2 regions of the Shewanella sp. MMG014 genome follow, and region 2 is predicted to be linked to the other one. Evidence: predicted binding sites of a transcription regulator. Region 2 holds the regulator's gene; the other holds the start of a gene.
The links. The regulator MetJ, encoded in region 2, represses methionine synthesis genes. The targets are predictions, from matches to a motif close to TAGACGTCTAGACGTCTA.
Positions count from the first base shown of each region.

Region 1: msrA (peptide-methionine (S)-S-oxide reductase MsrA) is a predicted target of MetJ. The motif match lies at 1,852-1,869, and genes of this name have one in related genera.

Region 1 is NZ_JAGJDZ010000012.1:159,759-164,194, reverse strand. Features, by position in the region: gene J8L86_RS17925 (thiamine pyrophosphate-dependent dehydrogenase E1 component subunit alpha) at 1-656, opposite strand, end outside; gene astE (succinylglutamate desuccinylase) at 807-1,838, opposite strand; gene msrA (peptide-methionine (S)-S-oxide reductase MsrA) at 2,010-2,489, shown strand; gene trxB (thioredoxin-disulfide reductase) at 2,659-3,612, shown strand; gene J8L86_RS17905 (GNAT family N-acetyltransferase) at 3,641-4,195, opposite strand; gene rplT (50S ribosomal protein L20) at 4,318-4,436, opposite strand, start outside.
Region 2 is NZ_JAGJDZ010000006.1:330,755-335,190, forward strand. Features, by position in the region: gene J8L86_RS12320 (bifunctional aspartate kinase/homoserine dehydrogenase II) at 1-913, opposite strand, end outside; gene metB (cystathionine gamma-synthase) at 967-2,127, opposite strand; gene metJ (met regulon transcriptional regulator MetJ) at 2,350-2,667, shown strand; gene J8L86_RS12335 (sulfite exporter TauE/SafE family protein) at 2,778-3,518, shown strand; gene J8L86_RS12340 (conjugal transfer protein TraF) at 3,561-4,436, opposite strand, start outside.

The DNA of each region.
Region 1 (4,436 bases), on a different contig from region 2:
ATGGCATAACCGTTGTTACGGCAGAAAAAGATAGTCGGAGACTTAAGCACTGCGGCCATATTTAAGCCAGCATGAAAATCACCTTCTGAAGCTGCACCTTCACCAAAGTAGCAAATTGCTACGTTACGTTTACCTTGTAACTTGAATGCATGAGCAACACCTGTTGCTTGCGGAATTTGCGTCGCTAGAGGTGAAGAGATGGTTTGATAATTAAGTTCATTACTGCCGTAATGAATAGGCATTTGACGTCCTTTGCCTAAATCTTTCTCATTACTGAACATTTGATTCATGAACTGCTCTGTGGTGAAACCACGATAGCGTAAAGAAGCATGCTCACGGTACTGGGCAAGTATTACGTCGCCATCATCAAGCGCAGCTGTACTACCAATAATTGAGGCTTCTTCACCAGTACAGGTCATGTAAAAACTAATCCGACCTTGACGCTGCGCACTTAACATACGTTCGTCTAAAACACGGGTAAATACACAAGTGTCGTAAATACGTTCAGCGAGTGCTTGATCAATGACAGGCATCACCGCATTTTCATATGTGGTACCGTCTGCTTGCAGAATTTTTAAAATAGGGATGTGCAATGACGCTTTGTCTAAGAAGCTGACACGATGCACTGTTTCATTATTCAGCGGTGCGTTGCTCATATTATGCTCTTGTTATCTGAGGCCTTATAAAATAAAGCTTAATTTATTATATGCGAAAGCACATTACGTTAACGTAAACTTACTATCAACTAATGTGCTTTCTTGTTGGTAAATAACCTTGCAAAAAATTTGTATATCTAACTTTACAAGTTATTGAATATCTTCATTGGGCGCTGGTACTAAACATAATACCGTGCGTTGCCCGACAGGTACATTTTCATTTGGAAAAACGATAGCTTCGTAGGGCTCTATAACCTTTATCTGTTGATTGTTTTCAATTGCTAAAGTCTGGCCTTGCTCAAACCCAGTAAAGTTTTCAGTCGTCTTAGAAAATGAAAAAGCAAAATCATCAAAATGCTTATTGATTGAACGTGATACTTTATACAAGTTGAGTTTATTGCTATCGAATACGGCTAATTCTGGTTCTGTTTGAGTAATAAGCGCCGCTAACATTTTGTGGGTATTTGCAAATTTATGCATATCATTTTCACCAAATGGCATAACTTTACCTAGCTCAACGGTAAACGCATCAGCTTTAAATTGCTCTGATGAAAAATAACTAAATGTTGTTGTGGGTTCGTGATGAAACAAAATCGTATCTACATCGCAGCCTGCTAAAAACATTATTTGTTTTGCACTGAATGCTCTGCCTGGTCTGTAGGGATATATCGCAAACTTTTCATGCTTTGAAGGCTTGATAGCTGTGTGCAAATCGTAATGAATACGCTGCGAGTTATCATTGTCATTGAAAAAATCACTGACGTATTGTTCAAGCGCTTTAGCTCTCACTCGCTCTTTATTTATCAGCCCTTCCCCATCTGAATGAGCACCTGAAAACAAACGGTTCATGTTCTCTTCAACAAAGCGTGTTTGAGTCAATATAGAATCAGGGTTACCAATAATGAATAAAACGCGATGCAGCGTTTCTATTTTACAGGTAAGTAAATCACTGATGAGTTTGTTACATATTTCTATAGGCGCGGTTTCATTACCATGAATGGCACATGATAAAACCACATCCTTTGTAGAGCCAGATGCGGGGCTAAAGCTGATTACACCATTATCTAAGATTGTGACTGTTGTTTGATTTGATAATGTGAATGCTTGGCTTTTTAAAGGCTTATCAATATTGGCCAAAGTAAAAGCGAGAAAGTCATGATCGTCCATTAATTGCTGAAACACAAAGACTCCTTGAAAGACGTTTAAACGAATAGGTTTCATAATCGTGTTGATTCTAACACATTCAATGGACGCTAACGTTAAGTGTCATTTAACAAAATGTAAATCTTTGCTTGCATTCCTGCTGTGAACAAATATACTTTTAGCCATCTAGACTTCTTTATGGGTATAACTATGACATTAGCAACATTTGGTGCAGGCTGTTTTTGGGGCGTCGAATACTTCTTTAAACAAGTAGAAGGTGTTTTAGATGCCAAATGCGGTTATATGGGCGGGAATGATCAATACCAAACTTATGCTGAAGTTAAAGCGGGCAACACTGGCCATGCCGAAGTCGTTCAAGTTGAATTTGACGAAACAATCGTCTCGTACGAAACCTTAGTCGCTGTTTTTTGGCAAAATCACAATCCGACGACCTTGAATCAACAAGGCGAAGATATTGGATCTCAGTATAGAAGCACTATCTTTTTCCATGATGATCAACAAAAAGAAATAGCTGAGTCAGCAAAACAACAATTAATCGCCAGTAGCAAATGGGGAAACCGTCAAATTGTTACAGAAATTGTACCATTAAAGCGGTTCCACATTGCTGAAGAATACCACCAAAATTATCTAGAAAAGAATGACTTGCCGAGCTGTCATATTTCGTTTTAACAAGTAAGCGCTGAAAATAAGTATAAAAAGGCACCACTTTGGTGTCTTTTGTGTACATAGTCGATTAAAGCAATCTATAAGTTAGACCGAACTGCGCTTTACCCGCCCCGTTAAATTCCCTACAATCCATTCAAATTGCTTAGGCATATGAATACGGAGATATACAACAATGAGTCAAGCACGTCATATTAACCTACTGATATTAGGTTCTGGCCCTGCTGGTTACACGGCTGCAGTTTATGCTGCACGCGCAAATTTAAAACCAGTTATGATCACTGGTATGCAACAAGGTGGACAGCTTACGACAACGACTGAAGTTGAAAACTGGCCTGGTGACGCGAATGATCTTACTGGCCCTGCATTAATGGAAAGAATGCAGCAGCATGCTGAGAAGTTTGATACAGAGATTATCTTCGACCATATTAACGAAGTTGATTTCAGTGAGCGCCCATTTAAATTGAAAGGTGACAATGGTGAATTCACTTGTGATGCCTTAATTATCGCAACAGGTGCATCGGCTAAATATCTAGGTTTGCCTTCTGAAGAGGCATTCATGGGACGTGGTGTGTCTGCTTGTGCAACGTGTGACGGATTCTTTTATCGAAATCAAAAAGTGGCCGTTGTAGGCGGTGGTAATACTGCCGTTGAAGAAGCACTATATTTAAGTAATATCGCATCAGAAGTTCATTTGATTCATCGTAGAGATAGTTTCCGCTCTGAAAAAATCTTAATCAACCGATTAATGGATAAAGTAGCGAGTGGCAACATTATTCTACATTTAGATCAAACTCTCGATGAAGTTGTTGGCGATAATATGGGTGTTACGGGTCTAAAGATGAAGAGTACTAAAGATGGTGCGATTTCAGATTTAGACGTTGCGGGTGTATTTATTGCTATTGGTCATAGTCCAAATACCGGTATTTTTGATGGTCAATTAACCATGAATCATGGTTATATTACTGTAAATAGTGGACTACAAGGCAATGCTACGCAAACGAGTATTGAAGGTATTTATGCTTGTGGTGACGTTATGGATCAACATTATCGTCAAGCTATTACATCGGCCGGTTCTGGTTGTATGGCAGCGTTAGATGCTGAACGTTTCTTAGACGCTCAAAAATAAATTGCTATTATAGAAAAAAGCCAACTATTTAGTTGGCTTTTTTTGTGTCTTTTGAATATAAAACAACGTCTACATCGCCTTCCACATCTGGATGCGACAGTTTTTCAATATATTTCATACCCAGTTTTTTCATTATATTAATTGAAGCTAGGTTTTCTTCATCTGCAATGGCGGAAAAGTGCTTTATATTTTGCTGAGTTGCAAGCAAATGCTCCATCACAGCTTTTGCACTTTCAGTCGCTATTCCTCTGCCCCATGTTGATTGTTTAAAACGCCAGCCAATTTCTAAATCAGAATATGAAGGAGACAGAGTGAAGAAATGCATAGGTCGAATGAGTATCCAACCAAGAAAAGAACTAGGATGCTCTTTAAGCGATACTTTCCAAAGTCCCCAACCTCGTTCTGGGTTGATGTATTTAGCTAACCTCGGAATAAAAATGTCTTTTATTTCTTGCGCTGAAGTGACTTTGCCACCGTTTATGTATTGCATCACAGCAGGGTCTTGATCTAACTCAAACAACAAGTCGCCATCGTTGAGTGTCATTAAACTGATTTGCAATCGTTCTGTGTGTAACTGTTCCATGTAAGTACACCTATTCTCTAAAGTATTCACACAACATTTTATTCGGTGTTTTTACTATCCTATAAGAATTTTGGGCATAAAAAAAGGAACCCGAAGGCTCCTTCTTTAAGCATAATAGCTAATTACTTAGCTAAAGCTTCTTTTGCTTTTTCAACTAAAGTAGTGAAAACTACTTTGTCGAATACAGCGATGTCAGCCAAAATCTTACGATCGATTTCGATTGATGCTTTTTTAAGGCCAT
Region 2 (4,436 bases):
AACTCGTTACAACCGGCGCACTTGCCGAAGAGCTTTGCGGCGCAATCAAGGTAAAATCAGTATGAGATGCATAGCTAGAACGAACAGCCAAACTGACATTGGTATCAAATAAAGGTTGTAATGTCCTGCTGTGAAGGACAGGAGAACCTAAATGAGCCAATCTATCCGCTTCCGCCAATGACATACTATTGAGTAACTTGGCATCATTGATTTTATTAGGGTCTGCATTAAACACCCCTTCAACATCAGTCCAAATAGTGACTCGTTCTATATCTGCTAAGCTCGCAATTAAGGTTGCGCTGTAATCAGAGCCATTTCGTCCAAGTAACAGAGTATCACCTTGCTGGTTAGCGCAAATAAAACCAGTAATGACTAATCGCTCATTGGGGTGCGCTTCAAGCAGTGCTTGCACTTTTTCACGTGATTGAGCTAATCGAATATTAGGCACTAAGCCTTCGTCAGCAACGAGAATTGAACAAGCATCAACATTGATTGCAGCAACACCTGATTCACGTAAAAGCGCAGCCATTAAGCGCGCAGACCAACGTTCACCAAAGCTGAGCACTTGGTTTAATTCGAATTCATTGCGCTGCTCAAGTGATAACAGGCTGATCAGTTGCGCCTTATCCGTTGATAGACGCTCACGTAAATCTCGGGCTTGTTCGTTAGAGAGCAGCTGCTCAATTAAGTTTTGCTGGTAGCTGATGAGAACTTGTAATTCTTCTTGCCATAATTCGCCCGTTTCCCGAAGCGACAACAGCTTGTATAGAAAGTTAGTGCTTTTTCCCGCAGCTGACACGACGACAAGATCGTCGCAGTTTCCATGAGTCAACAAAATATGGGCGACACGGCGATAACAATCTGCATCAGCAAGACTTGAACCACCAAACTTATGTAAATGACTGCGGGTCATTTTGTACTCCTTAAACCACTAAACTTTTGTGCAAAACGCTGACTGACACGGAACTATAATGCGGCAACTGCTGCGAGCCCGGCATTGATGTCATTCACTAAATCTTCTGCGTCTTCAATCCCGACAGATAGTCTCAGTAATGTATCTTTAATACCAGCTTCATAACGTGCTTCAGGCACCATTGCTCTATGGGTCATTGTTGCTGGGACGGCAACTAAGCTTTCCACTCCGCCTAAGCTTTCAGCAACACTGAAAATCGATAATGCATTTAAAAAGGCAACCACTTCCGCTTCGCCACCTTTAAGCTCAAAACTTAACATAGCACCAAAGCCTTTTTGCTGTTTGGCAGCAATATCGTGACCTGGATGGTCTTTTAAGCCGGGATAGTACACTTTTTCAACGACATCACTAGATTGCAACACGTCAATCACACGCTGAGCATTAGTTTGGTGCTCACGGATCCGCACGGCTAAAGTTCTAATACCACGCAGTGTTAAGTAACTGTCAAATGCAGAACCTGTTAGCCCTAAGGTATTTGACCACCAATGTAATAGCTCACCAAGCTCTGCATCTTTAGCGACAACGGCGCCGCCAACAACATCACTGTGGCCATTAATGTATTTAGTCGTTGAGTGCATCACGATATCAGCACCAAGTTCTAATGGCTGCTGTAAAATTGGAGATAAGAAAGTATTGTCGACTACAACAAGTGCATCAACAGCATGGCTTGCTTCAACGATGGCTTTAATATCCACAACCCGCAAAAGTGGGTTCGAAGGTGTTTCTAACCAGACCATTTTAGGCTTTTGCGCTATCGCTTCAGTGAGTGCTTTCTCGTCAGTTTGATCAACAACCAATAATTTAAATTGGCCTTTGTTGGCAAGATTTGTGAACAGTCGGTAACTACCACCATAACAGTCATGCGGTACCACGATTAAGTCATCAGGCCCAAGTAAACTGGTCACTAAGGTAATCGCGGCCATTCCTGTACAAGTTACAATCCCTGTCGCGCCATTTTCTAGTTTAGCGATTGCCTCTCCTAGTACACAACGAGTCGGATTACCTGAGCGGCTATAGTCGAATTCCCTAGGGTTGGTGTGTCCATCAAATGAATAATTTGTTGAAAGGTAAATCGGCGGGACTACCGCGCCATACTGAGTATCAGATTCGATACCTTGGCGAACTGCTAATGTAGCTGCGCGATGTTTTTTCATTGTAAGCTCCTCAAGATTGACACACTATAGAGTACACACCGTAGAGATGTCTAGATGGCTAAATGTACCTAAGCAAAGTTAGATCGTCAACACATATTAGACGTTTAGACGTCTAAACATAAAGAAATCTATTTGCATTCGTTATAGAATAGCAGCAATAATTTGACTGTAATAAATAAGCAGTTAAAATCTGCCACGAATCTATCGTATAAAGGTGAGTTAATGACTGAATGGAATGGCGACTATATCAGCCCATATGCCGAACATGGCAAAAAAAACGAACAAGTTAAAAAAATTACGGTATCCATTCCGTTAAAAGTGCTTAAAGTACTAACTGATGAACGTACTCGTCGTCAGGTGAACAACTTGCGCCATGCCACTAACAGTGAACTATTATGTGAAGCATTTTTGCACGCATATACAGGTCAGCCACTCCCTAACGATGAAGATTTATCTAAAGAAGGCCCAGATAGCATTCCAAGTGAGGCTAAAGCTCTTATGGATAAAATGGGCATCGAGTGGGAAGATTTAGACGAATAACCACTATTGAGCTTACTTTTATGTAAGCTCAATTTTATTCTGCATTTCTATTCGCATAAAATTTGTCGTACCAAATTTGCACCGACCTTAATTAAGTCAACGAGCACAGAATGGCATTTATCGATCCGCAAACCTTGATGCTTGCATCGGTTATCATATTTCTGGGCGCACTAACTCAGGGGCTAATAGGTTTTGGCTTAGCAGTGGTCGCCAGTCCACTGCTTTACATTATTGACCCTCAACTTGTTCCTGTTCCAGTTATTGCATGTGGATTTTCCATTGCATTAATAACGTTATTGCGAGAGCGAACCCCGCTCAAGTTTAATGGTTTACAATACGCCTTGCTCGGTCGAGTCCCTGGTGGTTTTCTTGGTGCTGGATTATTAATTTTTGCCCCACAAGCAGTATTAGGGCTAGCGATAGCCTTTATTGTGGCTACTGCAGTCATTCTTAGCATCTATAAAATTACCGCACCAGTAAATAAGATCACTTTGTTTATAGCAGGGGTTTTATCAGGAATATTTGGCAATATCGCTGCAATTGGTGGCCCACCTCTAGCAATATTACTTGCCGGAAAAGACGCACCACAGTTTCGTGCAGCCTTATCCATATTTTTTGTCTTTAGTTCTATGATTGCGATGTTGATACTCATTGTGGCGGGACTCGTTGAGCTAAAACATGTTTGGCTTTCATTGATGTTATTGCCGTCGGTGTTTTTAGGTAGCCTAGTGGCAGGAAAACTAACCAATAAAGTCGACAAAGAAAAAACCAGAATGGCAACATTAATGCTGTGTGGCCTGAGTGCTATCGTGCTAACAATTAAGTCAACGTTAGCTTTATCTATCAGTTAATCACGCCATAATTAAAGTCGCTGACGATCGTTAGGTCAGCACTCAGAAGTGGTAAGAGGTTTGTAATACTGCCCCTACAGCGTCATCTTCACCATAGCTACCACTCATGTCTAACTTAAATGCTTGCCCAATCGCAAAACCTGTACCAAATGAATATATATCAACACTGTTGTCTTTTAAGTCATGTCGATAACCCATTCTCAACGAGAGCCAATCAGTGGCTTTTAGCTCACCGCCTACACGCCAATACTGCACAGGATCAAACTCTTTAAATCGGGTTTGGTCGACTAAATCAATATCTGTGGTCAAGGTTACCGATGACCAATCGTAGGCAGCGCCTGCGGTAATTAATGGTTCCACTTGGTAGTGAAACTCTCGTCCTTGCGCTTCAACCGTTTTGACGGTTTGACTGAATAAGTTTCTGGCAGATAGCCCAATAGTTAATTTTTCAATAGGTTCAAATGCGACACCAACGTCCAAATTAAAAAGATTTTCATCGTTACGATATTTGTCATCATCAAAATCATCAGCGTCAAAATTGTTAGCATTAACTGAGTAATGGTAAGTATCAATTCGTTGAAACTTCGGTGAAACCCCTACCCTGACAGGCATATTTACAATCGACAAAGGAAAGCTAAGTGCCACACCAAAATCAGTCACACTACCAGCTAGCACGACGCCTTGAGAATCTAGGTCAGTGATTTCAGTTGGCGGGTTATTAGGGTCAAGCACGTTCAAAGTATCAATGTCTGACTGGGCAATATCGGCCACACCCACTGCGTCAATATAACTTTTATAAAAAACCGCCATCGGCATACGTTGATTTGGTATCACCAAGGCTGCACCAATTCCTGCTGATACATTCGCCACATTGCCTTTGAGTGATTCTAAATCTAACACCAAGTCGTCTCGAAAGGC